Regions from separate parts of the Liquorilactobacillus sp. genome, predicted to be linked through region 2. Evidence: predicted binding sites of a transcription regulator. Region 2 holds the regulator's gene; the other holds the start of a gene.

Region 1 (6,202 bases), on a different contig from region 2:
CTCATTTTCATTATAGAACAAAAAATTCTGATATTAACTGATTTTCACCAATTAATACCAGAACTAATCTCAGAACGAAGTCAATATTTTTAGAATTTAAATACTTCATATTTTTGGTTTCTAAAAATTTTCACTGGGTTAGTGCATACCGGTTCTTTTACCAAAACATAATCTATATTATAAATTGAAATTACAAAATTGCTTTCACAAGTGTTGTTGAGCATTAAAGTAAAATATCAACCAGACTAACTAAAATAATCTACTACTCTAGTATTATTTTAGTTGTTGCTTTCTTTAAGACTTCCTTGGACTATTTCTTTAGTCCAGCTTCCCAAAAGTCCAATAATCATAAACGGCAAGAAATCTAATCCGATATCGAAAAGTGGAATATTAGCTGTTGCCCATGAATTAATATCTGTAATAAATGGTAATTTTGAAAAAATCGGTGGGAGATTATGAATGAGATCAAGAATGGCAGGAATCATTGTTAAAATAATAGTTGAGCGGTAAATAAATGAATTTCGACCAATAAATGGTTTTAATATTCCCAGAATAATTAATGCAATCGCTAATGGATATAAGAAACTAAGGATTGGTGAAGAATAAAGAATAATCTGTTCCAAGCCGAAGTTTGCAATGCAGAAGGAAATAAGTGTTGACATAAGCAAAAAGCGATGATAACCAATCCTAGGGAAGCGACGTCCCCAATCTTCCGAAAGTGAAGTGATTAGTCCGATTGCTGTTGTTAAGCATGCCAGCAAAGTCAAAGCTGCTAAAATTGCTGCACCTGCTAGGCCTGTATAATGCTCCATAATAGTTGTGAAAGCACTACCCCCATCAGCACTCATTTTAGTATATGCCAAGCTGGAAGCACCTAAAACAATTAGAAAAATGTATATTAAAGCTTCGAACCCCATGGTCAGAATACCAATTTTTGCAACTGAACGTGAACGTGCTTTTTCTTGATGTTGACCAAAAAGCTTTAACGCTGCAACAATTGTTACCCCGAAACCAAGCCCAGCAAGTGCATCCATTGTATTGTATCCTTGAAGAAAACCATTAATAAAGGAACTGGTTCCCTTTCCAGCAGCTGGTAGTAATGAGACACTTCGCAAATCAGTGCCTTTCAAAAAGAATGCGATGAAGAAGAGTATCGCCAAAAGTAAGACAAAAAGCGGATTAAGAATTTTACCAACATTGCGAGTAATTTTTCCTTCGTTAAAAGAAAGGATGCAAACAGTACCGAAAAAAAGTAAGGAGAAAAGTAATAATCCCATGTGCCCCCAAGTTTTCGGGATGAATGGTTGAATCCCAATTGCGAATGTTACTGTGGCAGTTCTCGGAGTTGCAATTAGCAAACCTAGCGAAGCATGGGTCAAGATCAAGAAAAAGAGTGAGAATTTCTTCCCAGCAGGAAGAGCTAAATCGTACATGCTATTGCTTTCAGTCATACTGATTGCCAAAATTGATAACAGAGGTAGACAAATTGCAGAGATTAAGAAGCCAATTGCAGCAGGTCCCCAATTTTGACCTGCCATCTGTCCTAGATGAATTGGAAAGATTAAGTTACCCGCACCAAAGAACATGCCGAATAGTAGTGATGCTAAAATAATATATTGCTTGTTTGATAATTTTTCTGAATTATCCATGTGTATTCCTCCTTAGAAATTATGTATTATTATGTCATTTCCTGATAGCAAAAAAACGCCCTTAACTGTTTTTACAGTTAAGGACGTCTTCACGTGTTACCACCTTTATTTTCACTCATTTCGCAATGATTGACTCAAAAAGTACGACTTGATTATACTCAAGTGATACTCCATTGCTGTAATGGGCGCAATCCCAGTAACTACTACAATTAAAAATCATAGTTACAACTTGTAGTTTACTTTCATTTTCGTTCCAACTGCCTCGTTGCACCAATAGGAGACTCTCTTAAAATTATCCCGAAAATTACTTTTCTACGCATTGTCTTTCGTGTATTCCGTTATCATTAGCTAGAAGTTTATAAAAATAATACAAAGTTGTCAAGTACAATTTTGTAATTTCTTAATTATATTTTTTTTACTAGCTATTGCTGTACACTCTTAAGAACTTGTGTTCGCTTTATTAGCATGTTAAGCTTGTCTATGATAAATTAAGGGAGGATTTAAAGTGAAAACTGCAATTTTTTTAATTTTAGATGAGTATGCTGACTGGGAAGGATCATATCTTGCCAGTCAACTTAATCAAAGTTCAAATTGGTGTGTCTCTACTGCTTCGATTAAGCCACAAGTAACTTCAATTGGTGGCTTTAAGACTAATGTAGGTTATCTTCTTACAGAAATTCCGCAAAAAATCGATTTGCTAGTATTGATTGGAGGAAATTCCTGGTCAATAAGCAATAAGGAATTGCGAGAATTAATTGTTAAGCAACTTAACATGCAACAACCGGTGGCTGCAATTTGTGGTGCAGTGGACTTTTTAGCGCAGAATGGTTTGTTAAGAAATTATAAACATACAGGAAACTCACAATATTTATGGCAAAATTATTCTGAATATACTAACCAAGGTGATTTCATTAAGAAACAAGCAGTTATAGATAATAATTTAGTAACTGCAAATGGTACAGCAACTTTAGAATTTACCAAGTTAGTTTTGAAATTAGTCAACTTTCTTCCAGAAGTGGAAATTGATAAAGCTCTTGCTTTGCATGAACTTGGATTTTACAAATATTGCGCTACGTATGGGAATCCCTATCAATAAAAATAAACATCTGACAATAGTAAAGTTCTATGGGAGTTACTGTTAAATTCACACAAGTACAACAACTTCTTTTAGAACCATTCAAACTAAATATTAGTTAATTTTACATATAAAGTAAATGGTCTTATTTCATTGAGAATTCTTTGATTATCAAAATAATAAATGATAACATAGCAATGGTTCTGTTAGGCATAAGAGAAAGAGGGTAATAAAGTGGACAATGAATGGATTGAAATTTCAAATGCCTATCAAAATAATTTAAAAAACGTTTCCGTTAGAGTACCCAAACATCAATTAACAGTGTTTACAGGTGTTTCGGGTTCTGGTAAATCGACTTTGGTTTTTGACACGTTAGTCGCACAATCAAGACGCGAATTAAATGACACCTTTTCAAGTTACATCCAGCATATGTTGCCTAAATATGGTAGACCAGAAGTTAACGATATTATCAATCTTCCGATAGCCATTCCAATTGAACAAAGAAAAATGTCTGGCAATATTAGATCAACTGTTGGTACATATACTGAAATATATACCTTTTTAAGACTGCTTTTTTCAAGATTAGGCAAGCCCTTTGTTGGTTACTCCGATGTTTTTTCCTTCAATCACCCTCAGGGTAAGTGTGAAGTTTGTGATGGTTTGGGCTTCATAAAAGATATTAATCTGCAATATCTAGTTGATTTCAACCAATCCTTGAATGAAGATCCAATTAATTTCCCGACTTTTGGCAATGATGCATGGCGTTGGAAAAGATATGCATACAGTGGCTTATTTGATTTGGATAAAAAAATAAAAGATTATTCAAAGGAAGAATTAGATTTATTACTTTATGCACCACAGCAAAAATTAACAGCACCTCCTGCAAAATGGCCTAAAACAGCCTTATACGAAGGAATATTACCTAGAATTAAAAGAAGTATCATAAATACTGCTGAGGGAAAGCGTCACAAAAAACAACTTGACCATTTTGTAATAACTAAGGTATGCCTCGCCTGCAATGGTTCAAGACTTAATGCTAAATCTCTTAGCTGCAAGATTGAAGGTCGAAATATTAGTGATTTAGTTGCCATGCCAATAGACGAGCTAAGTCTTTTTATCAAAAGTTTAAATAGTTCACTGGTCGAAGATGTTACTATACAAATCGTTAAGCGTCTAGATGCATTGACTACAATTGGTTTAGGTTATCTGAACTTAGCAAGAAGTACTGATACATTGTCAGGTGGTGAGGCACAAAGAATTAGAATCGCTAAGCATATTACAAGTTCCTTGAACGATGTCATGTATGTTTTAGATGAGCCAAGTTCAGGGCTGCACCCTAAAGACATTGAACGAATCTATAATTGTTTAAATATTTTAAAAAAACAAGGTAATACGATTATTTTAGTTGAACATAATCCCTTACTAATTGAAAAAGCTGATTATATTATTGATGTTGGCCCCGGACCCGGTGAGGCTGGCGGCCAAATTCAATTTGCCGGAACATATGATGATTTTAAACATGCAGATACTATTACAAGTTTGGCATTACGCGAAAAACAGATAGAAAAAAATGATACGCATAGATTTAATAATTGGTTTTCAATTGAAAATCAAAGCTTAAATACACTAAAAAATATTTCTTTGAAGTTGCCCCTAAACTCATTAACTGTACTTTGTGGTGTAGCTGGTTCTGGAAAAACATCGCTTGCACAGATTATTAGGTTAAAACTTGAGAAAAAAAATATTGATGTTATCAATATTTCACAAAAAAATATTGGGATCAGTCTTAGATCAACACCAATGACATATCTAGATATTTTTAATGATATTAGGAAGCTATTCGCTAAAGCAAACAAAGTCAGTGCGGCACTATTCAGCTATAATTCAAAGGGAGCCTGCCCACACTGCAAGGGCAAAGGGGTCATTGTCAATGACATGTACTTTATGGATGACGTTGTATCAGAATGTGAATTATGTCGTGGTACCCGTTATGCCAGTGAGGTTCTACAGTATAAATACAATAAAAAAACAATAGTTGATGTGTTATCAATGACAGTTAGTCAAGCACTGAGTTTTTTTAATGAAGAGCCTAAAATCTCCGTTGGTCTACAGGCTATTTGCGATGTTAGTCTTGGATATTTGAAGTTGAATCAATCTCTAAAAACATTATCCGGTGGAGAATTGCAGCGAATCAAACTCTCAAGCTTTTTACAAAAAAATGGTAGTGTCTATATTATTGATGAACCCACAAATGGCCTGCATTTGAAAGACATTGATCATTTATTGACACTCTTTGATAAATTAGTTGAGAGGGGGAACACCATTATTATTATTGAACACAGTCTAAAAGTCATTCGCAGAGCTGACTGGTTAATCGAGATGGGTCCTGAAGGCGGTAAAATGGGGGGCAATATCATGTTTTCTGGTACTTATAATGAATTGAAAAAATCAAATGATTCGATTACAAGACCATATTTATATTGAAAAATTTATTGCGATATATGGCTTTTTTAGGAAGGAATTATCAATATACAAAATAGTTAGTAATATTATATATCGACTATGGATAATAATTAAATATTTATAGAAAACGAAGTAATAATATGTCAGAACTTAGAAGCCGTCTTGCTTCGGGTTCTTTTTTTAAATAGTTTAAGAAACAAATCATATGATATTTGATTAGTTTGATTTGACAAAACTAAATAAATATCGTATGATTTGCTTTGTTAGATTTTTAAAAACTAACTAATTAGAATGAAATGATTAATGAGGTGGAGAATAATGGATAATAAAGAAATATTTGAAGAACTGACAACTTTAGCACGACAACCAGCAATCTGGTTTGTAGCAAGAAGTTTGGGTGGTCAACATGGAAATCAGAGACCCGATAACAGCCGTCGTTTACTGCGTGTTTTAGCAGAAACAAATAATGATTTGACTGCTGGTGCAATTGCCGAAATTTTGGCAATCAGGCCTGCATCAGTAACACAGATTATTAAAAAATTAGAAAAAAATGCTTTTATTCAACGTATCAAAGATGAGAAGGACGCGCGCGTAGTCCGTGTGAAAATTATGCCTGCAGGACGGAAACAATTGCAGTCATTGGACAACAAACAAACTGATTTTCAATCAGAGTTGTTTGAAATCTTCAATGATGATGAGCGTGAACAATTTGGTCGAAGTTTATCTAAGTTGAACGAACATGTAATGTCGGATGAATATCTGAGTAAAATACGCAGCAAAATGGATAAGCATCTACAACTCCATTTTGATCGATTTATTAGTAAAACTAACATTCATAATTTTCGTAGAAATCAAACAGCATACCTTAAGAGAATGCAAGAACATCAAATGCGTGATTTTTTAAATCGTGATGACCACGAAGATTTTTAATAAAATAGCTGTAAACAAAAATAAATAGAATGATTTCATTGGACAATAGATAAATAGTGAAATCAATTTAATCATTTTCAGAAAT
Region 2 (6,202 bases):
GATATAAGAGTTGCACTGGTCGTCTGCTTTTTAACCGTGTATATTTTGCACCCTTTCCAGCGTTGTGAACAGCCAGTCGATGATTCATATCATTAGTGAATCCCCCATATAGCGTAAAATCAGCACATAACAAAACATAAAAAAAATAGTTTTTATTCACTTTTTCCATACAGAATCTCCCTCAATAACGGTGTATATTCATCAGAGTCTTTGTATACTATAATAGCTGGCATAAATCTGATACCATTTGGTCGCCCATCCTTAATTGCTTCAATCAAAATCATGTTTGCTTCTTTTCCTGCTTTTGGATGAACTAACTGTACTTTTTTAGGTGCGAGTCGATGTTTTCTCATTAATTCGAAGATTTCAGCTGCTCTTTCCGGTCGATGTATAAAATATGCTTTACCATTCATCTTCAGTAAATCACTTGCAACTTCAATAATTCGCTCAAGGTTCACAGAAATTTCATGACGTGCAATCGCCAAATAAGGATTATCATTTTTTTTACTAGTGGGCAGATTTGAGAAATATGGTGGATTGCAAGTCACAATGTCAACCGAATCTTTTTTTATGAATTCAGTTGCTTTATCCAAATCAATATTTAATATCTGAACTCTATCTTCTAAATCGTTAAGTTCGATGCTTCTCTTTGCCATATCTGCTAAACGGTCCTGAACTTCGACCCCGATGATTTGACCAGTCACTTTTTTTGTTAAAAAGAGCCCAACTGCCCCATTTCCAGCACACAGATCAACTAATCTTCCTTCTTTTTTTCGTAATCCACTAGTAAACGACGCTAATAAAACAGCATCAAGAGAAAAAGAAAACACATCTGCGCTTTGAATAATCCCAACTTCATTTGAATACAGTCTGTCAATTCGTTCGTTTTCGTAAAGCTTCATTTTAATATCACCTTCATTTTAACTTGCATGTCATCACAAAATTAGGCATACTTATCATTGAAATAATTTGTTAAGAAAGGAATGTCTCGTGATGTTCTATTCATTTATTCGTATTGTAGCACGTGGGATAGTGTTTTTAATCAATGGAAATGCACACTATCTTAATAAAGAAAAACTCCCAAAAGGCAATTATATACTTGTTGGGCCTCATCGTGCCTGGTTTGACATGATTTATTTTGCATTGGGCGCGGCACCAAAGAAGTTCTCTTTTATGTCAAAGAAGGAATTGTTTAAAAATCCAATTTTGCGTTATATTCTGGTCCATGCTAATGCATTCCCAGTTGATCGCAAAAACCCAAGCCCTTCTGTAATCAAAACACCTGTCAATTGGCTTAAAAAACGTGATATTTCTTTAATCATGTTTCCTTCTGGAACAAGACACTCTCAAAGTTTAAAGGGCGGTGTTTTGCTAATTGCACGTTTAGCAGGTGTTCCAATTATTCCTGCTGTCTATCAAGGCCCTACAACAACAAAGGGGTTGCTTAAAAGAAGGAAAATTACAGTTGCTTTTGGTGATCCGATTATTATCAATGCGCGCAAAAAACTGACAGATGAGCAACAGCAAGCAATTCTTGCAGAAATGACTTCATCATTCAAAAAACTGGATACACAAATTAATCCAGACTATGTTTATATCGATAAGAGCAAATCATAGGGTCATTGGTACTTAGACTAAGACTAAGAATTAGTTTAAATAAAAAAGGAGTTCTACCAAAACAAAACGTTTCGGCAGAGCTTCTTTTTTATGTTGAGTCATCTTAACTCTGACTCACGCCGCACTTTTTTATTTCTTCGTGTTTTGTGACTTCATTGCGTTCATCATCTGATGAAGTTTTTTCTCAGAAGGCTTTTGGCCCATCTGGAGCATCATTGTCTTCAACATTGTTTCGTTGATTGGCGGGTTTTTCTTCAAATAGCTTTCCATATATTTACGGGCAGCGAAGAATCCACCAACAAAGCCTAAGACAAGCGCAAGGATAACGATTAACACCCAAATTGTGGTTGACATCACGAATTGCTCCTTTCATGTCGTTTCAAATAACAATTCTACACAATCTTTAAGTAAAAATAAAGCTCAAACTTGGCTAATCATCACGTAATCCTTTTTTTCTTTGAATTTTCTTGACCTTTTCAGGTGTAACTTCATTGCTATCTTTATTAAAAACTTGTAACATTTCCACATTACTGCGAAAAGTTGCTCGAAAAGCAGCCAAATAATCCTCCCTAAGGCTCTTTTGCTCAATTAATTCTTCTTTTGTCAAACCAATCCTTTTTTTCTTCTTCGAAAGTTCATTAATTCGATTAATGAGTTCCTGTGAAATTTTACCTGCCATTTCATTACCTCACTACTGATTATTATTGAATAGACTAATCATACATTAACAAATAATAATTTTCAAACATCTAATACGAACATTTGTTTGTAATGTATATTTATTTGTGTTAGAGTTATTTTATTAATAATGTGATTGAGGTGTCGTAAATGACAAAAGCTTCTGAAAAAAGACAAATGGCAGTTCTACGTTTCATTTATGAACGAGTCAATGAAAAGGGATATCCGCCGACAGTTCGTGAAATCTGCCAAGCTGTTGATTTATCATCAACTTCCACTGTACATGGGCATCTAGCACGACTTGAAAAAAAAGGATATCTCCAAAAAGATCCAACAAAACCGCGTGCAATTGAACTCACGGCAGTCGGTTTAGAAGCATTAGGAATTGAAGAACATGCAGATTCGATTCCAATGCTTGGAACGGTTACAGCTGGTATGCCAATTCTTGCCGTGGAAGAAGCATCTGAATACTTTCCACTGCCACCTGACTTTAATTCCTCTGATAACCTTTTTATTTTGACCATTCGTGGTGAAAGTATGATTAACGCTGGAATATTGAATGGTGATCGTGTTATCATTCGCAAACAAGAAAGTGCAGAAAACGGTGAGATTGTAATTGCGATGAACGATGATGATGAAGCAACCTGCAAACGTTTCTTCAAAGAAGATGGTTACTATCGATTACAGCCTGAAAATGATACGATGGCTCCCATTATTCTTGATTCAGTATTAATTCTTGGTAAAGTTGTCGGGTTATACCGCAACCTTATTTCATAACTATAAAACAATATTCACACTTAAAAATATCACCTTCCAAAATTAGTTCTTACTCAGATTTTGGAAGGTGGTATTTTTAAGTGCGCACTTTTTTTGCCATTTCAAGTAATTCTTTGGCATGTTCCATTGTCAGCTTCGTGATTTCTGTTCCAGCTAACATTCTTGCAATTTCAGTAATTCTTTTTTCTTCGTTCAATTTTTCAATGTTCGTCTCAGTTCGACCCTTGATTACCTCTTTAGTAACAAGATAATGATGATTACTAATCGCAGCTACTTGTGGTAAATGTGTGATACATAGGACTTGGGATAATTGCGCAATTTGACTAATTTTCTCAGCCATTGCTTGAGCGACTCTTCCGCTAACTCCGGTATCAACTTCGTCAAAAATAATGCTTGTCAAGTTTCGATCTTGCGAAAAAATCGTCTTTAATGCCAACATAATACGCGAAAGTTCACCACCGGATGCAATTTTTGCCAATGGTCCACTAGCTTCTCCTTGATTAGTTTGAATATAAAATTCCACACGATCGATTCCATCACTTGCTAATACCGTCTTATCAGTTCCAAAGTGTACTTCAAACCTAGCTTGATCCATATAAAGTGATTTCAATTGCATTTCGACTGCATTTGATAATTTTTTTGCAGCCCTCGTTCTTTCATGACTCAATTTTTTTGCTGTCGCCAATGCTTCGCTATAGGCTTTATCAACAGCTTTTTGTTGAATCTCGCTATCTTCATCTGCACTTTGCATCTGTGCTAATTCTCTTTCAATCTTATTATAATAATCCAAAACCTTTTCAATTGAATTACCATACTTATGTTCAAGTTGCTTGATTACTTCCAGTCTTTGATTCGTCTGGTTTAGCTCATCCTCGTTCCATTCCATTACGTCTAACTCGTTCGAAATATCATGTGCGGCATCTTGCAAAGTATAGAATGCACTCGACAGATTATCTGCAATATTATGCAAGTCCTCGGATAAATTACCTACTTTTTGAGTTGCTTCGACAGCATCCCCCAAGTGTCCTAGAAAATCAGCTTCTTCTCCAGAAAGAAGTTCATAACTTTGTGACAAAGCATCACGAATAGTTTGAAAATTTTCGAGCTTTTGCTTTTTAATTTCTAAATCTGCATCCTCTCCCAAAACAAGATTAGCTTCGGTAATCTCTTGAACCTGAAACTGTAGCATGTCTAATCTTTGAGCCCACTTTTGTTCATCAGATTGCTTTTTTTTTAGAATTCTTAGCTTCTCACGATAAGCTTCAAATAATTTGTTATATTTAACTTTTAAATCTGTAGTTTTTTGATTGTATTGATCCAAAAGACCGATATGATTCTCTGAATTCATCAACATCTGATGCTCATTTTGTCCATGAATATCTATAAGTTGATTCCCAATTTTTTTCAAAGCTGTGAGTGTTACTAATGTATTATTAATACGACAGACACTTCTACCATTACGATAAAGTTCCCGTTGAATAATTAAGACATCCTCGTCCGCTGTAATTCCAAAACTCTCTACGTCGTGCTTTATTTTGACGTTTTTTGGTAAACCAAATAAGCCCTGTAAAATTGCTTTGTTAGCTCCTTTGCGAATAAATTCTTGTGAACCTCTACTACCAGCTAGGAGTCCTAGAGCATCAATTACTATTGACTTACCAGCACCTGTTTCACCAGTCAAAACTGTCATCTTAGATTCAAAATTAATATCAAGTTTTTCAATGATGGCGAAATCTCTAATCATTAATTCGCGTAACATCTTATCATTCCTTTGTTAATTGGTCATCTCAAGGACTAATTCCTGCGCTGCTTTTGCCTCATTAACAGATTTTGCAATTACTAAAACCGTATCATCATCACCGATAGTACCAAAAATTTCTTCATAACGCATCTGATCAATTAAACTTGCTATTACCGGACCATTCCCTGGCGAAACCTTAATCAGTAAGAATTCATTCTGAATACGTGAGGATAAATATGCATCTTTCAGTGTATTTCGTAATTTTTTTTCTGAATTTAGTTTCTTCTCCGTTGGCAGACTGTATTGGTATTCACCAGTTGAAGAGGGCAACTTAATTAGCTGCATTTCCTTTACATCACGTGAAATCGTTGCTTGTGTGACATCAATCCCTTGTTCTTTCAAAAGCTTAACGATGTCTTCTTGTCTATCAATACTATACTGTAATAACAAATCTTTTATCGCCTTTTGTCGCTCTTGTTTACGCATCTCAATCACCAATCCCCCACATTTATTCATAATTTATTATTATAATAGCCTATTTTGAATAAATATTAAAGAAAAAGCTTATAAAAATTAATGATTATTTGCCAAAAGTTATATATGCTGCTTCAATTAATTCTTGATTGTCAATTTTAGCCCTATTTACACCCTTGTTAACGACTTTTTTCAAATGACAAATAAATTCGATATTACCCGTGCCACCTGTAATGGGAGAAAAATCAATGCCACAAACATCGAAGCCTGCAGCTAGAGCAAAGTTGATAATCTTATTCAAAACTGCTAAGTGAACTTTCTTATCTCTAACAATCCCATTTTTCCCAACATTAGCCTTTCCAGCTTCAAACTGTGGTTTAATCAAGGCAACTACATCACCCGAACTTTGTAAAATTGCATGTAGTGGCGGTAAAATTAATTCAAGCGAAATGAAAGAAACATCTATCGTAGCAAATTCTGGTAACCCGTTAGTAAAATCTTCTGGTTTACTATACCTAAAATTCGTATTTTCCATTACAATAACACGCGGGTCTTGTCTAATCTTCCAAGCCAATTGATTAGTTCCAACATCTAACGCATAGCTTATTTTCGCGCCATTTTGTAATGCAACATCTGTAAAACCGCCAGTAGAAGACCCAATATCAAGGACGGTTTTGTCCTTAACTTCTACATCAAAAACCCTGAGAGCCTTCTCAAGCTTATAGCCACCTCGACTCACATAAGGCATCTTCTTACCCTTAAAATGTAATTCAGTTTCAATATTAATTTTCATTCCAGGTTTATCTAAACGTTCTTCGTTTTCTCCTAATACTTCTCCAGCCATTACAGCCCGCTTTGCTTGTTCACGCGTCTCAAAAAGACCTTGCTGTACAAGTAATACATCAACTCGTTCCT

Evidence for each region. Region 2 encodes LexA, which represses DNA repair genes until DNA is damaged. Its sites were predicted from a motif close to CNAACANNTGTTNG; they were not measured.
Region 1: ABF682_RS10840 (DJ-1/PfpI family protein) is a predicted target of LexA. The motif match lies at 2,091-2,104, and genes of this name have one in related genera.

What each region holds. Positions count from the first base shown of each region.
Region 1 covers NZ_JBDNTS010000027.1:127-6,328, forward strand. The annotation lists gene brnQ (branched-chain amino acid transport system II carrier protein) at 279-1,649, opposite strand; T-box leader at 1,726-1,978, opposite strand; gene ABF682_RS10840 (DJ-1/PfpI family protein) at 2,155-2,745, shown strand; gene ABF682_RS10845 (ATP-binding cassette domain-containing protein) at 2,959-5,208, shown strand; gene ABF682_RS10850 (MarR family winged helix-turn-helix transcriptional regulator) at 5,506-6,117, shown strand.
Region 2 covers NZ_JBDNTS010000006.1:129,976-136,177, forward strand. The annotation lists gene ABF682_RS04960 (GIY-YIG nuclease family protein) at 1-169, opposite strand, end outside; gene ABF682_RS04965 (tRNA1(Val) (adenine(37)-N6)-methyltransferase) at 153-902, opposite strand; gene ABF682_RS04970 (lysophospholipid acyltransferase family protein) at 994-1,617, shown strand; gene ABF682_RS04975 (YneF family protein) at 1,747-1,971, opposite strand; gene ABF682_RS04980 (DUF896 domain-containing protein) at 2,048-2,296, opposite strand; gene lexA (transcriptional repressor LexA) at 2,446-3,072, shown strand; gene recN (DNA repair protein RecN) at 3,149-4,831, opposite strand; gene argR (arginine repressor) at 4,847-5,299, opposite strand; gene ABF682_RS05000 (TlyA family RNA methyltransferase) at 5,394-6,202, opposite strand, start outside.